Regions from separate parts of the Actinoplanes sp. NPDC051513 genome, predicted to be linked through region 1. Evidence: riboswitches for the same ligand, from Rfam matches in the RefSeq annotation. Region 1 holds a riboswitch; the other holds the start of a gene.
What was found. Region 1 has a riboswitch for thiamine pyrophosphate ahead of ACIA5D_RS35830 (ECF transporter S component). Riboswitches for the same ligand answer to the same signal wherever they lie in the genome.

Region 1 (7,390 bases):
GATGACCGTGTTCCGGCCGGCGCTGTTCGCGATCTCCAACGACGAGGAGTACGCGCGGGTCAGCGGCCTGCCGGTGCGCACCCTCAACCTGCTGATGGCGGTGACGACCGCGGTGACGGTGACGATCGCCATGCGTACGGTCGGATTGTTGCTCGTCTCCGCGCTGATGGTCGTCCCGGTCGCCGCCGCCCAGCAGGTCACCCGGGGTTTCCGCAGCACCATGGGCCTGGCCATGGTGATCGGCCTCGGCGCCGCCGCCGCGGGCGTGGCCGTCTCGGCCGAGATCGACACCGCCCCCGGCGCCACCACCGTGATCCTCGCGCTGGGCGTCTTCGTGGCGCTCTCGATCGGCGTGGGCGCCGTCCGTGCGGTCCGCCGGCGCGCCGCGCACCAGCCACGGGAGGTGGAGCCACCCGATGTCGTCCTGCAGAGTTGACCGGTGCCACGCGATAAATTGGCGGGGACGATGACGACGACCGGGTACGAGGCCTACGAGTCGGCCGGGGAGCTGCTTCGCGCTCTCTCCGCGCCGATCCGTGTCGCGATCGTCGCCGAGCTCGGCGTGGGAGAGCGCTGCGTGCACGAGCTCGTCGAGAAGCTGGGCGCGCCCCAGCCCCTCGTCTCCCAGCACCTTCGGGTGCTGCGGGGCGCCGGGGTGGTGCGGGGTGCGCGGCGCGGCCGCGAGATCGCATACTCCCTGGTGGACGATCATGTCGCGCACATCGTCGCCGACGCCGTCAGTCACGCGAGGGAGGTCAGACCGTGAACGCGGACACGAGCGCGCAGCGGAACACGAAACAGCGCAGCGCGGTCAGCGCGGCGCTGAACGACGCCGAGGGCTTCAACAGCGCCCAGGACCTGCACGCCAAGCTGCGCGAGCGGGGCGAGCGGGTCGGCCTGACCACGGTCTACCGCACGCTGCAGGGCCTCGCCGACGCCGGCGAGATCGACGTCATGCGCCCGCCCGGCGGCGAGCACCTCTACCGCCGGTGCAGCCAGGGCCATCACCACCACCTGGTGTGCCGGGCCTGCGGGCGGGCCGTCGAGGTGGAGGGCCCGGCCGTCGAGTCGTGGGCCGACCGGATCGCCTCGCAGAACGGTTTCGTCGACGTGTCGCACACCGTCGAGATCTTCGGCACCTGCCCGGAGTGCGCCGCCAAGCGCTGATCTTCTCCACATGGGACGCTTCTCCGCGTGAAGCTTTACGCCGAGCGGCTCCCCACCGCCATCCGCCAGCTGCTCACCGACATCGTCGTGGTGGTCTGGGTCTACCTGTGGATCAGGGCGGGCCTCTGGGTCAACGACATGGTCGAGAAACTCGCCGTCCCCGGCCAGAAGCTGCAGAGCGCCGGCGGCGGCATAGCCGACAACCTCGCCGACGCCGGCAGCAAGGTCAACCGGGTTCCGCTGGTCGGTGACCAGCTGGTCAAGCCGTTCAACGGTGCCGCCGACGCGGCGCGGTCCATCGCCGACGCCGGGCGGCAACAGCAGGAGATCGTCGATCAGATGGCGTGGGTCCTGGCGATCCTCGCGGTCTCCGTTCCGCTCGCGCTGGTGCTTTTCCTCTGGCTTCCGTTGCGGTTGCGGTGGATGCGCCGGGCCGGGGTGGCGTCTTCCGTACGCGCGGAGCCCGCCGGCCGCGATCTGCTGGCGTTACGCGCGCTCGCTTCGCAACCGCTCGACAAGTTGACGAAGCTGGGCCCGGACATCGCCCAGAGCTGGCGCAACGGCGACGCGGAGGCGGTGGATGCCCTCGCCGAGCTCGAGCTCAGGCGCCTGGGTCTGTCGGTGTCGGGTCGTCGCCGATGAGCTCCTCGTCCTCCTGCTCGGCGTCCTCGTCGATCCAGTTGTGCCGGTAGAGCGGGATGCCGGCCCAGAAGACGAGGAACCAGAGCGCGGCCATGATGCCGAGGACGATCGCGACCGGGCGGCTGAGCAGGTAGTCGACGATCAGGAAGATGCTGCTCACCATCGAGACCAGCAGGAACGCGAGGCCGCCGCTGACCATCCGGTGCGCGTAACGGACCAGTTCGGGCTTGCGCCCCTGGCGGAACAACGCGCGGTGGAAGGCCACCGGCGAGATGAGCATGGCGGCGGCCGCGGCCGCGGAGAGCAGCGCGACCACGTACACGTTGCGCTGGAACGGCGAGGCGTCCGGGAAGCCGGCGCTGAACGGCAGGGTGAGCAGGAACGCGAAGAGGATCTGCACGCCCGCCTGCGCGACCCGCAACTCCTGGAGCAGATCGCCGAAGTTCCGGTCCCATCGGTGCTTCTCGGTCTCGTTCCCGATCCGGCGCCGTTGCGTAGGCCTCATGCCGGCCTGATGCGGTCCAGCGCGACACCGGCCACCGACTCCGGCGCCTGCTCGGGCGCCCAGTGGCTCACCCCGCGCAGCACGACGAACTGGTAGTCGGCCTCCACCCAGTCGCGGGTGCGCAGGGCGGCGGTGCGCGCGACGACCCCGTCACGGTCGGGCCAGATGTACGTGGTCGGCACGGTGATCACCCGGACCGCGCCGAGGTCGCGCCCTTCGAGGCCGCGGTACCAGTTCAGGCCGCCGGTGAGCCGGGCCCGGTCGTCGCGCATGGCGTCCACGTACAGGGCGGCGCGGTCGCCGATCGGGCGCAGCATCGACTTGAGCGCGGTGGCGCCGCCGGCCATGAGGAAGCGCTCGGCCGCCCGCGAGCGGAACAGGGCGAAATACGCGAAGCGGGCGCGCTGGGTCGGGCGTACCCGCATCGCCAGCTGCAACGCCTTGGGGTGCGGCACCGAGATCGCGGTGAGCGAGCGCACCCGGCCGGGGTGCAGGGCGGCGAGCAGCCAGCCCACCTGCGCGCCCCAGTCGTGGCCGATCACGTGCGCCGACTCGATCCCGAGCGCGTCGAGCACGGCCACCGCGTCGGCGGCCGGCTCGGTGATCCGGTACGCCTTGACGTCGTCCGGGCGAGCCCCTGGCGAGTATCCGCGCTGGTCGAGGGCATATGTGCGGAGGCCCGCCGCGTGCAGCTTCGGGAGGATCAGGTCGAACTCGCGGTGATCCTGCGGGAACCCGTGCAGGAGCAGCACCGGCTCGCCGTCGGCCGGCCCGCCCTCGTACACGTCAAAGGTGAGCCCGCGCGCCTTGATCTCCATGTTGTTGATCACTCCCTCGCTGTCCACCCGCCAACATCGGTGTTAGCGTCATCGAAACACATGCAATGAAGATTGTTCGCGACGGCGGAGATCACGTGCGTCGCTCGCGCGATGCGCGGGTCAAGGTAGGTCGCGAACAACCTTCACCGACAGGGGAGCGCACAGCGCTGAGAGTGCGGGGTAATCCCGCAGACCCTCGTACCTGATCTGGGTAATGCCAGCGCAGGAAGCTCGGTCTTTCTCCAGCCGCGCCGCAGTGCAGCGGCGTGCGTCTCCTCCCGGTACCTACTGGGAGGCAAATCATGGCAACCACCAACTCCAACCGATGGCGCACGATCGACATCGTGATCGCCTCGATCGTCGCGGTCGCGTTCGGCGTCATCTTCTGGGCGTGGAACCTGCTCTGGAACGGGCCCGCCGACGCCATCCCGCTGCCCGGCCGGGCCGTGCTCTACGGTATGTGGCTGGTCCCGGCCGTGCTCGGCGCGCTGATCGTGCGCAAGCCCGGCGCCGCCTTCTACACCCTCACGCTCGCCTCGCTCGTCTCGGTGGCGATCGGCACGAGCTGGGGCTGGACCCTGGTCGTGCAGGGCCCACTCGAGGCGCTCGGCGCAGAGGTGATCTTCGCGGCGTTCGCGTACAAGGTCTACAACCTGCCGGTGGCGATGCTCGCCGGCGCCGGCGCCGGCATCGTGGCCTCGGTGTACGACGCGTTCGTCTGGTACCCGGGCTACTCCTGGGCCACGTTCCGCATCCCCTACATCCTGATCACCGCGGCGTCGTCGCTGGTGGTCGCCGGCATCGGCAGCCTGCTGCTGGTGCGGGCGCTGGCTCAGACGGGTGTGCTCGACCGCTTCCCGGCGGGCCGGTCGCGCGCGCTGGTGTGATCCTTGATTCCATGTGAATCATGAGTCGGGTCGAGCTACGCGGTTTCGGGTGGCGCCATGCCGGGCGCCGCGCCTGGGCGATCCGCGACGTCGACCTGACCATCGAGCACGGTGAGCGGGTGCTCCTGCTCGGTCCGTCCGGGGCCGGCAAGAGCACCCTGCTCGCGGCGCTGGCCGGGCTGCTCCCCGACGACTCGGGCGAGGCGGCCGGCAGCGTGCTGATCGACGGCGCCGACCCGCGCGAGGCCCGCGACCGGGTCGGCGTCGTCTTCCAGGACCCACAGACCCAGCTCGTGATGGCCCGCAGCGGCGACGACGTCGCGTTCGGCCTGGAGAACCGCGGGGTGCCACCGGCCGCGATCTGGCCGCGGGTCAGCGACGCGCTCGACCGCGTGGGTTTCCCGTACCCGATCACCCGCTCGACCGCGGCGCTCTCCGGCGGCGAGGCGCAGCGGCTCGCGCTGGCCGGCGTGCTCGCGCTGCGGCCCGGCCTGTTGCTGCTCGACGAGCCCACCGCCAACCTCGACCCGACCGGCGCCGCACTGGTGCGGGAGGGGATCGCCCGCTCGCGGGAGGGCGGCGACGCCACCACGCTGATCGTGGTCGAGCACCGGGTGGCCGAGGCGCTGCCGCTGGTCGACCGGGTGGTGGTGCTCGAGCCGGGCGGAGGGGTCCGGGCCGACGGCGCGGCCGAGGTGGTGTTCGCCGCGTACGGGGACCGGCTAGCCGCCGAGGGCGTGTGGGTGCCGGGCTTCGCCTTTCCGCCGCTGAAGTCGGGCACGCCGCCCGCCGAGGAGCTGATCCACGCCGAGAACGTCACGGTCGGGCGGCGGCTGCGCGTCCCGGTCTCGATGGGCGTAGGCGGCGGTGAAGTGCTGGCGGTGACCGGGCCGAACGGGGCCGGCAAGTCGACGCTCGCGCTGTTGCTGGGCGGGCTGCTCGCGCCGGCCGGTGGCACGGTGACGGCGTTCGGCGATCCGCGGCCGCCACACAAATGGAAGGCCGCGACGCTCACCCAGCGGATCGGCTCGGTGTTCCAGAACCCCGAGCATCAGTTCGTGACCGCGCGGGTCGCCGAGGAACTCGCGATCGGGCCGCGCCGGCTGGGACGAAGCGCCGCCGACATCGCGGCGACGGTGGACGAGCTGCTCGATCGGCTGCGGCTCACGAAGCTCGCGCAGGCCAACCCGTACACGCTCTCCGGTGGCGAGGCCCGGCGGCTGAGCGTCGCGACGGCCCTGGCCACGGCGCCGCGCCTGCTCGTGCTCGACGAGCCGACCTTCGGCCAGGACCGGCGGACCTGGATCGAGCTGGTCACGCTGCTGGCCACGCTCCGCGACGACGGGCACGCCGTGGTGGCGGTCACCCATGACGACGACTTCGTGCAGACGCTCGCCGACCGTACGCTGCCTCTGGGATCTTCGATGCACAACGACCCACTCCCCCGCCGGCGGCGGCAGTGACCTTTGCCCTGCAGCCGGTCGCCGACCCGGCCGCGCCCCTCGCGCGGCGCAACCCGGTCGCCAAGCTCGCCGCCGCCATGCTCTTCACGCTGCCGCTGATCGCCACGCTGGACCCGCTCACCCCGGCGCTGGCGCTGGTGATCGAGCTGACCCTGCTGCCGCTGTTCGGCCTGCGCTACGCGACGCTGGCCCGGCGCGCCTGGCCGCTGGTGGCGGCCGCGATCGGCGTGATGGTGACGATGGTGCTGTTCGCGGCCGACCGCGGTGGCGCCCTGCTGCTCGACCTCGGCCCGTTCGACATCACCACCGACGTGCTCGTCTCGGCGCTCGGGCTGGTGCTGCGGCTGTTCGCGATCGCGCTGCCCGGGGTGATCGTCTTCGCCACCACCGATCCGACCGACCTGGCCGACGCGCTCGTGCAGAACGCCAAGGCGCCGGCCCGGTTCGCCATCGGCGCGCTGGCCGCCTTCCGGCTGCTCCCGCTGCTCGGCGAGGAGTGGCAGATGCTGACGCTGGCCCGGCGGGCGCGTGGCGTGGAGACCGGGATCAGGGGCTTTCCCGCCACCGCGTTCGCCCTCCTGGTAGGAGCGCTGCGGCGGGGCGGCCGGCTGGCGGTGGCGATGGACGCACGCGGCTTCGACTCCTCGGTGGAGCGCACCTACGCACGGCGTCAGATCTTCACGGGCGCCGATGTGCTGCTGATGATCGGCGCGCTTACGCTGGCCGCCGTGGTGCTCGCCACCACCGTCCTGACCGGCCTGTTTCGACCGATCATCGGTTAAGTTCGCCGCGGCTTCACGAGATCGACAGCGCCCGTTGTTGTGCCGCCACGAGGGTTCGCGTCATGGGTCACGATCACGATCACGATCATTCTTCGGAAAGCGCCGGCGGCGGCGATCTCGCCCCGGCCCTCGACTTGAGCATCCCGGACAGCGAGCTCTCCCCGTCCGACGTCTCCCGCCGCGGTTTCCTGCGCGGCGCGGGCCTGCTCGGCGCGGGCGCGGCCGCCTCGGTGCTGGCCACTCCGGCCGCGGCCCAGGCGGGCCTGCCGCACGCCCACGGCCCGGCCGGCGGCGGCACCGACAAGGGCGGCTTCCGCTGGCTCGCCGGCGACCACCACATCCACACCCAGTACAGCTCGGACGCCCAGTACCGCGTGCTCGACCAGGCCAAGCACGGCCACGCGTTCGGCCTCGACTGGCTGGTCATCACCGACCACGGCAGCAACGCGCACGCCAAGATCGGTGTGGAGAAGGTCAACCCGGACATCGTCAAGACCCGGTCAGAAATCCCCGACCTGCTGACCTTCCAGGGTCTGGAGTGGAACATCCCGGCCGCCGAGCACGCCACCGTGTTCGTCGCGCCGAGCAGGCACGAGGTCGAGGTGCTCAAGCAGTTCGAGCAGACCTACGACGGCTCGCAGCTACCGGCCACCAACACCGACGCGCAGAACGAGGCCGCCGCGGTCGCCGGCATCAAGTTCCTCGCCTCGCAGGTCAAGGCCCGCAAGGTGGACGGCGCGCTGTTCTTCGCCAACCACCCCGCCCGCCGCGGCATCGACTCGCCGCACGAGATCCGCAACTGGCGCGACGCCGACCCGACCGTCGCCGTCGGCTTCGAGGGCGCGCCCGGCCACCAGGCGGCCGGCATCCCGGCCCCGGCCGGCGCCGGCAGCGCCCGCGGCTTCTACAACAACAACCCGTCCGCCGCGTCCTACGCCGGCTACCCGCTGGAGAGCTACCGCACCTGGGGTGGCTTCGACTGGATGACCGCCACCGTCGGCGGCCTCTGGGACAGCCTGCTCGCCGAGGGCAAGGCCTGGTGGATCACGGTCAACTCCGACTCGCACGTGGTCTACCTGGACCAATCGGATCGCGGGCCGGGCAGCGACTTCGAGGCCAACGGCAA
Region 2 (7,390 bases), on a different contig from region 1:
GCCCCGCGGTCACCGCGTGCCGCATCGCCGCCGCCATTCCCGCCGGATCGTCGGCCCGGGTGATCGCGCTCGCGATGAGGACCGCGTCGCAGCCCAGCTCCATCGCCAGCGCCGCGTCCGACGCCGTGCCGATGCCGGCGTCCAGCACCACCGGGATCTCCACCGACCGGCGGATCAACCGGATGTGATGCGGGTTGGAGATGCCGAGGCCGGAACCGATCGGCGAGCCGGCCGGCATCACCGCGGCGCAGCCCACGTCGGCCAGCCGGCGGGCCAGGATAGGGTCGTCGCTGGTGTACGGCAGCACCGTGAAACCGTCGGTCACCAGTTGCTCGGCCGCCTTCAGCAGCTCCACCCCGTCGGGCAGCAGCGTCCGCTCGTCGCCGATCACCTCGAGCTTGATCAGGTCGGTCTCGAAGGCGTCGCGGGCCAGGTGGGCCGTCTTGATCGCATCGCCGGCCGTGTAGCAGCCGGCCGTGTTCGGCAGCACCCGCACGCCGAGCCGGTCGAGCATCGGCAGCAGGCCCGGACCGGCCGCGTCGACCCGGCGCAGCGCCACGGTGACCAGCTCGGTCTCCGACGCCCGGATCGCCTCCTCGAGGGCTGCGAGGCTGTTCGCGCCGCCGGTGCCGAGGATGAGCCGAGATTCCCCGAACAGCATCGTCACCCCCCCTGCGCCGCGGTGAGCACCTCGACCGCGTCCCCGTCGGCAAGCCGGCTCGTCTCCCACGTCGACCGCGGCACGACGGTCCCGTTGACCGCCACCGCGACGCCCCGGCGCGCCTCGGTGAGCCGCTCGACCAGGGCGGCAACCGACAGGTCGTCCCCGCTGGTCTCGATGAGCTCCCGTCCGTTGACCGTCAACCGCATCAGAACCTCCCCGGCGCGAAGTGATCGAGCAATGGGTCTTCCTCGCCGGCGACCAGCCCGGCGATGAGATCGGCCGTGATCGGGGCCAGCAGTACCCCGTTGCGGTGGTGCCCGGCCGCCACGATGTGGTTTCCCCGCAGACGACCGAGCAGCGGCGCGTTGTCCGGCGTGCCCGGCCGGTGGCCCACGGTCGTCTCCGCCAGCTCCCACTCGGCCAGCCCCGGGACCAGGTCGATCGCGGCGTGCAGCAGGTCGTGCACCCCGCCCGCGGTGATCGCCCGATCGGTCCGTTCCTCCTGGGTGGCGCCGACCACGATCTCGCCGTCGGCCCGCGGCACGAGATAGACGTGCCGGCCGTCGACGGTCGCATCGAGCACGTGCCGCAGCAGCCCCGGCTCGCCGCGCAGCCGCAGCACCTGCCCCTTCACCGGCCGCACCGGCAACCCGGTCAGCGCGGCCGTGCCGCAGCCGGCCGCGACCACCACGGTCTCCGCGTCCACCTCGGACAGATCGCCGACCCGCTTCGCGACGATCCGCCCGCCGAGCCGCTCCCGCAGGGCCGCCACCACCTTGCGCGGATCGACCTGCCGCTCGGCCGGCGCGTAGACCCCGGCCCGCACCCGCGGCGACAATGCCGGCTCGCGTCCGCGCAGTTCCGACGGACGCAGCCGGGGACGCTTCTGCCTGGTCCAGACCCGCGCGGCGTCGGCGAGGTCGTCCGCCGTCATCGCGAGCCCGAGCGTCCCCGCGTCGTCATAGCCCACGTCCACGCCGAGCGCGGCGGCGAAGGCCGGCCACCGCTCGTTGGACTCGTCGAGGAGCCGCGTCAGCGCCGGCTGCTCGAAGGCCGATTCCCCGCCGGGCGCGAGCATCCCGGCCGCGACGTGCCAGGCGCCCGGCTCCCCGCTGTCGAGCACGGTGACGTCGAAGCCGCGCTCCTGAAGCCGCCAGGCAATGGAAAGCCCGATGATCCCGGCCCCGACAACGGCGACTCTCATCGCACGCCACCCGCGACCGCGCCACCCGCACCGCCCGCGCTCGCGACCGCGCCACCTGCACCCGCACCGCCCGCGCTCGCGGCCGCGCCGCCCGCGAGTGTGCCTCCGCGCAATACTTCGAGGTCGCCACGCGGGGCGAGCGCCGTGAGCAGCGCGACCGTTGCCCCCGCCGGATCGCCGGCGATCGCCGAGATCGCCGCCACCCCGTATCCCGGCAGCTCAGCCGCCCGGGAAGCCGTAATGCCGCCGATCGCGATGACCGGCGTGCCCGGCACTGCGTCGACCACCGCCCCGATCCCCGCCGCCCCCAACGGCGCGGGCAGCCCGTCCTTGCTGGACGTGGCAAACGCCGGCCCCACTCCCAGATAGCTGGCCCCGTCGCCGACCGCGGCCCGCCCGGCGTCCGGCGTGCGACAGGTGGCCCCGACAACCGCTCTCGGCCCGAGCACCCGCCGCACCGCGGCCACCGGCAGATCCTCGGCTCCCACGTGCACCCCGTCGGCCCCCGCCGCGAGCGCCACTCCCACCCGGTCATCGACCAGGCAGAGCGCGCCGGCCGCGCGGCAGACCTCGAGAGCCGCGACCGTCAGCTGATGGGCGAGCCGATCCGACGTCTTGACCCTTATCTGAATCGCGACCGGCCCGTGTCCCACGGCCCCGCGCACCACATCGAGCGAGTCGGTGACGATGTGCAAACGAGGAAACAACGAACGCTCCTCCCTGCGCCGGCATGATCCGGATCAGGTTCGACGGTCGGGGGCCGCATCAGCCCCCCTCTCAGCCCGGTGCACCGGACTCCCGTGGGGTTGTCTTCTCCCGGACCATAACCGGCCCGGGAGAAGAAAACTAGCGCACGTCCCAGACCGGCTCCGGGGTCTCGATCACTTCCCCGTCCCCCTGGAACAGCACGAAGCGGTCGAAGGACCGGGTGAACCACCGGTCGTGGGTGACCGCGATCACCGTCCCCTCGAACTGCTTGAGCCCTTCCTCCAGCGCCTCCGCCGAGGCGAGGTCCAAGTTGTCCGTTGGCTCATCCAGCAGCAGAACTGTCGCGCCCGACAGCTCCAGCAGCAGCACCAGGAACCGCGCCTGCTGCCCGCCCGAGAGCGTCCCGAAGAGCTGATCGCCCTGCCCCGCCAGCTCGTACCGGTTGAGCGCCTTCATCGCCCCCGCCCGGTCCATCCCGGAGCGATGATCGTCACCCCGCCAGAGGATCTCGACGAGCGTCCGCTCGAGCAGTTCCGGCCGATCGTGCGTCTGCGAGAAGTGCCCCGGACGCACCCGCGCACCGAGCCGCGCCACCCCCGAGTGCGCCACGTGGGCGAGCGGCGCCCCGTCGACCGGCTTGTTCTCGGCCTCGGGATCGCTGCCGCCGGCCGCCAGCAGCCGCAGGAAGTGCGATTTCCCGGTGCCGTTGGCGCCGAGCACCGCGACCCGGTCGCCGTACCAGATCTCCAGGTCGAACGGGAACGTCAGGTCGTCCATCTCGAGCTGCTCGCAGATCACCGCCCGCTTGCCGGTGCGCCCGCCGCGCAGGTTCATCCGCAGCGACTGCTCCTTGGGCGGCAGTGGCGGCGGGCCCGCCTCCTCGAACCGGCGCAACCGAGTCTGGGCGGACTGATACCGAGAGGCCATATCGGAGTTGTAGGCGGCCTTCTGCTTGTACATCAGCATCAGCTCGCGCAGCTTCTGGTGCTCCTCGTCCCAGCGCCGCCGGTTCTCCTCGAGCTTCTCGTGCCGGTGCACCCGGGCCTCGTGCCATGAGGCGAACCCGCCCGGATGCGTCCAGGCGCTGCCGCCCTCGACCGCCACCACCCGGTCGGCGGTCTGGGCCAGCAGCTCGCGGTCGTGCGAGACGAACAGCACCGACTTCGCCGATTCCTTCAGCCGCTGCTCGAGCCAGCGCTTGCCGGGCACGTCGAGGAAGTTGTCCGGCTCGTCGAGCAGCAGCACCTCGTCGCGCCCGCGCAGCAGCAGGTCGAGCGCGAAGCGTTTCTGCTGGCCACCGGAGAGCGTGCGGACCGGCCGGGGCCGCACCTCGTCCCACGGCTTGCCGAGGATGGCGACGGCCACGGTGTCGAAGAGCACCTCGGCGTCGTATCCGCCCACCTCACCCCAATGGGAGATGGCGTGGGCGTAGGCGATCTGGCTGCGCTCGGTCTCGTCGAGGCTGGCGGCCGCGGCGGCGAGCCGGTCACCGGCGGCGCCCAATGCGGGCTCGACCAGCGACAAAGCAAGATCTTCCAGCGTACGGTCGTCGCCGATCATCCCGATGAACTGGCGCATGACGCCGAGCCCGCCGGAGCGCGCGATGCTCCCGCCCTGGGTCGGCAGGTCGCCGGCGACCATCCGCAGCAGCGTGGTCTTGCCCGCGCCGTTCGGCCCGACCAGGGCGACCTTGGCCCCCTCGCCGACCCGGAACGACACGTCGGCGAAAAGCTCACGGCCATCGGGCAGCACGAAACCCACCCCGGCGACATCCACGTAACCCATGGGCCAGCATTCTCCCGGGCGACGGGCCCCGCGGTCAGCCGGTTTTCCGCGAGACCCGCAGCACCCGGAACCCCTTTTGGCTGGCTACCCGCTCGACCTGCCAACCATGTTCGACGAGCCAGGCATGCAGCGAGTCGCCGCCGAGGTGCCGATTGATCACCAGCCAGGCCACGGCGGACGGGGCGAGCCGCGGCAGCCAGCGCTCCATCAGCGCGTGCAGCTCGGCCTTGCCCACGTGGGTCGGCGGGTTGCTCCAGATCTCGTCGAACACGACGTCGCCGGGCACCTCGTCGGGCGCGGCCACCCGGACGTTCGCCAGCCCGAGCGTCGCCGCGTTCTCCGCGGTGAGCTCGCGGGCACGCGAGTTCACGTCGACCGCCCACACGGTGACCAGCGGCGATTCGCTGGCCAGCACCGCGGCGATCGGGCCGTACCCGCAGCCCAGGTCGAGGAACACCCCGGTGGACGCGGCGGTCGGCAGGCCGCCCTTGCGCAACAGCACGGCGGTGCCGGGGTCGAGCCGCCCGGCCGAGAAGACGCCGGACGCCACGGCCAGCCGGTAGTCACGCCCCGCGACGTTGAACTCGATCTCGCCACGCTGGGCAGGCGTCGTGGGCTCGGCGCTGAAATAATGCTCGGCGGTCACCCCGCAAGTCTGCCGCCGGCCGGGCCCGCCACCTGCGCCGGGGTGCCGCACATGGTGTGCGGCCATCGATCACCGTGCGCTCCTAGCTTGAAATGCATGCTGTACGGCACCCCTCAACGCCGCGAGCATCGCGCGCCCGGTGGCGCACTTGCCCTGTTCGGCAGCGTCATCGCCGCCGCCCGGCCACCGGGACGGCGCGGCAGCAGCGGCGCCGGCCAGCACCGTTCGCGCGCGGCTCGCTCACCCGACCGGCAACGCTCACGCGCGCCCCGCGCACCCGACCGGCCACGTCCGCGGGCCGTCCGCGAGCCGCCGCGGACCGCCCAGTTCCTGGTCCGCGGACTGGCCGCGCTGATCCTGCTCGCCCTGATCTCGCTGACCGCGTTCTTCGTGCTGGCCGGGCGGAACGGCGGTGGGAACGCGGAGGCGGGCGCCGATCCGATCGCGGCCGGCATGCTCGCCTCGCGGACGGTCGACGCGGCCCCGCTGACGGTCGAGGAGATCTTCCCGGACAGCGGCACGGTCCGGCCCGCTGGCACGAACCCGTACCGGATCACGCTGACCCACATCGACGCCGACTGCCGCTCGGCGACCAGCGGCGACCTCGGCGACCTGCTCGTCGAGCACGGGTGCAGCCAGGTGGTGCGGGCCGGCCTGGTGGCGCCGTACGGCGACTACCGGGTCACCGCGGGAATGTTCAACCTGGCCGACGCGGCCGGCGCCGTCGACGTGGACGACGTGCTCCGCCACCTGGTGGAGACCGGCGACGGCGGCCTCGCCACCCTGCCCGCCGGCCGGCACGACCCCGACGCGCTGCCGACGGCGCAGGTCGGCTGGCGCACCCGCGGCCATTACCTGCTCTACTGCGTGATCAATCGGCCCGACGACAGCCTGGTCGCGGCCGACGACCCGTACGCGGCCCGGATCACCGACGACCTCGTCGACAGCTACCTCGGCACCACGGTCCTGGGCCGCCGCGCCGCCGATGCCGGCGCCTAGGCCCGGAGCCTTCGTGTCGCGTCCGCCCGCGTCGCGTACTCGGCCGCCTCCGGATAGCCGACCGCCACCAGCGTGAGCCCGTGCGCCGGCGCCACGGTGACCTCGCTCGACCGTTCCCGCAGCGTCAGCAGCGTCCCCGGCCACGACGGCCCGCGCCGGCCGTCGCCCACGGTCAGCATGGCCCCCACGAGGCTGCGCACCATGGACTGGCAGAACGCGTCGGCCTGCACCGTCGCCACGCACACTCCGTCCGGGTCCCGGCGCCAGTCGAGGCGCGTGATCGCCCGCACGGTGGTGGCGTGCTCCTTCCGCTTGCAGTAGGCCGCGTAGTCGTGTTCCCCCACGAGCCCGGCGGCCGCGGCGTTGAGCCGCGCGAGGTCGAGCGGCCGTACCCATCCCAGCGTGTCGTGGCGGCGCAGCGGCTCCGGCCCCCACGGCGTGTCCGCGACCCGGTACTCGTACCGCCGGAAGGTCGCCGAGAAGCGCGCGTCGAACGACGCCGGCATCGGCGTGATCGCCCTGACTCGGGCGTCCGGCGGCATCAGCGCGGCCAAGCGCCGCAGCAGCGACCCCTCGAGTTCGGCCCAGGACTCGAGCGGCAGGTCGACGTGGCAGACCTGGCCGGTGGCGTGGACTCCCGCGTCGGTCCGCCCGGCCACGGTGAGCCCCAGCGGGGTCTCGGCCCCGACCAGACGTCCCAGCGCCTCGGTGAGCACCCCGGCGACCGTGCGCCGCGCCGGTTGCGCCGCCCACCCGGAGAAGTCGGCGCCGTCGTACGACACGTCCAGCCGTAGGCGAATGGTCTCCATCGATCTCCCCGAGAAAGCGGGCGGACACGAGAAAGGCCCGGCACCCGGGAGGGGTGCCGGGCCTCACCCAGCTGTTGCTGCGGGGATCAGGCCTTGTCTTCCTCGGCCTTGTCCTCGGTCTTGTCGTCGGCGACGGCCTCGACCTTGTCGTCCGCGACGGCGGGCTCGTCGGCAGCGGCCTCGTCGGCAGCTGGCTCGTCGGCCGCGGCGGCGGGCGCCTCGTCCTCGCGGGCCAGCGCCTCGACCTTGTCCTGCTGCGCGGCGGCCTTGCGGGCCGTCTTCTTGGCCGGCGCCGTGGTGGCGGCGACCTGAAGCTCCTCGACCAGCTCGATGACGGCCATCGGAGCGGCGTCGCCCTTGCGCGGGCCGGTCTTGGTGATGCGGGTGTAGCCGCCCGGCCGGTTGCCGTACCGCGGAGCGATCTGCTCGAACAGGGCGTACACGACGTCCTTGTCCTTCACGACGGTCAGCACCCGGCGGCGGGAGTGCAGGTCGCCGCGCTTGGCCTTCGTGATGAGCTGCTCAGCCAGCGGGCGCAGCCGCTTGGCCTTCGTCTCGGTGGTCTTGATCTTCCC

Region 2: it holds a riboswitch for thiamine pyrophosphate, as region 1 does, so the genes downstream of both, ACIA5D_RS10780 (thiamine phosphate synthase) here and ACIA5D_RS35830 (ECF transporter S component) in region 1, are expected to answer to the same signal.

What each region holds. Positions count from the first base shown of each region.
Region 1 covers NZ_JBITDW010000016.1:73,979-81,368, forward strand. Annotated here, with positions in the region: gene ACIA5D_RS35800 (metal ABC transporter permease) at 1-436, shown strand, start outside; gene ACIA5D_RS35805 (ArsR/SmtB family transcription factor) at 467-766, shown strand; gene ACIA5D_RS35810 (Fur family transcriptional regulator) at 763-1,167, shown strand; gene ACIA5D_RS35815 (hypothetical protein) at 1,195-1,809, shown strand; gene ACIA5D_RS35820 (DUF6328 family protein) at 1,769-2,314, opposite strand; gene ACIA5D_RS35825 (alpha/beta fold hydrolase) at 2,311-3,132, opposite strand; TPP riboswitch at 3,274-3,379, shown strand; gene ACIA5D_RS35830 (ECF transporter S component) at 3,435-4,019, shown strand; gene ACIA5D_RS35835 (ABC transporter ATP-binding protein) at 4,040-5,482, shown strand; gene ACIA5D_RS35840 (energy-coupling factor transporter transmembrane component T family protein) at 5,479-6,264, shown strand; gene ACIA5D_RS35845 (histidinol-phosphatase) at 6,327-7,390, shown strand, end outside.
Region 2 covers NZ_JBITDW010000003.1:156,341-163,730, reverse strand. Annotated here, with positions in the region: gene ACIA5D_RS10795 (thiazole synthase) at 1-661, opposite strand, end outside; gene thiS (sulfur carrier protein ThiS) at 664-870, opposite strand; gene thiO (glycine oxidase ThiO) at 870-1,868, opposite strand; partial or broken gene ACIA5D_RS10780 (thiamine phosphate synthase) at 2,006-2,575, opposite strand; TPP riboswitch at 2,569-2,680, opposite strand; gene ACIA5D_RS10775 (ABC-F family ATP-binding cassette domain-containing protein) at 2,715-4,361, opposite strand; gene ACIA5D_RS10770 (class I SAM-dependent methyltransferase) at 4,396-5,007, opposite strand; gene ACIA5D_RS10765 (hypothetical protein) at 5,104-6,006, shown strand; gene truA (tRNA pseudouridine(38-40) synthase TruA) at 6,003-6,815, opposite strand; gene rplQ (50S ribosomal protein L17) at 6,902-7,390, opposite strand, start outside.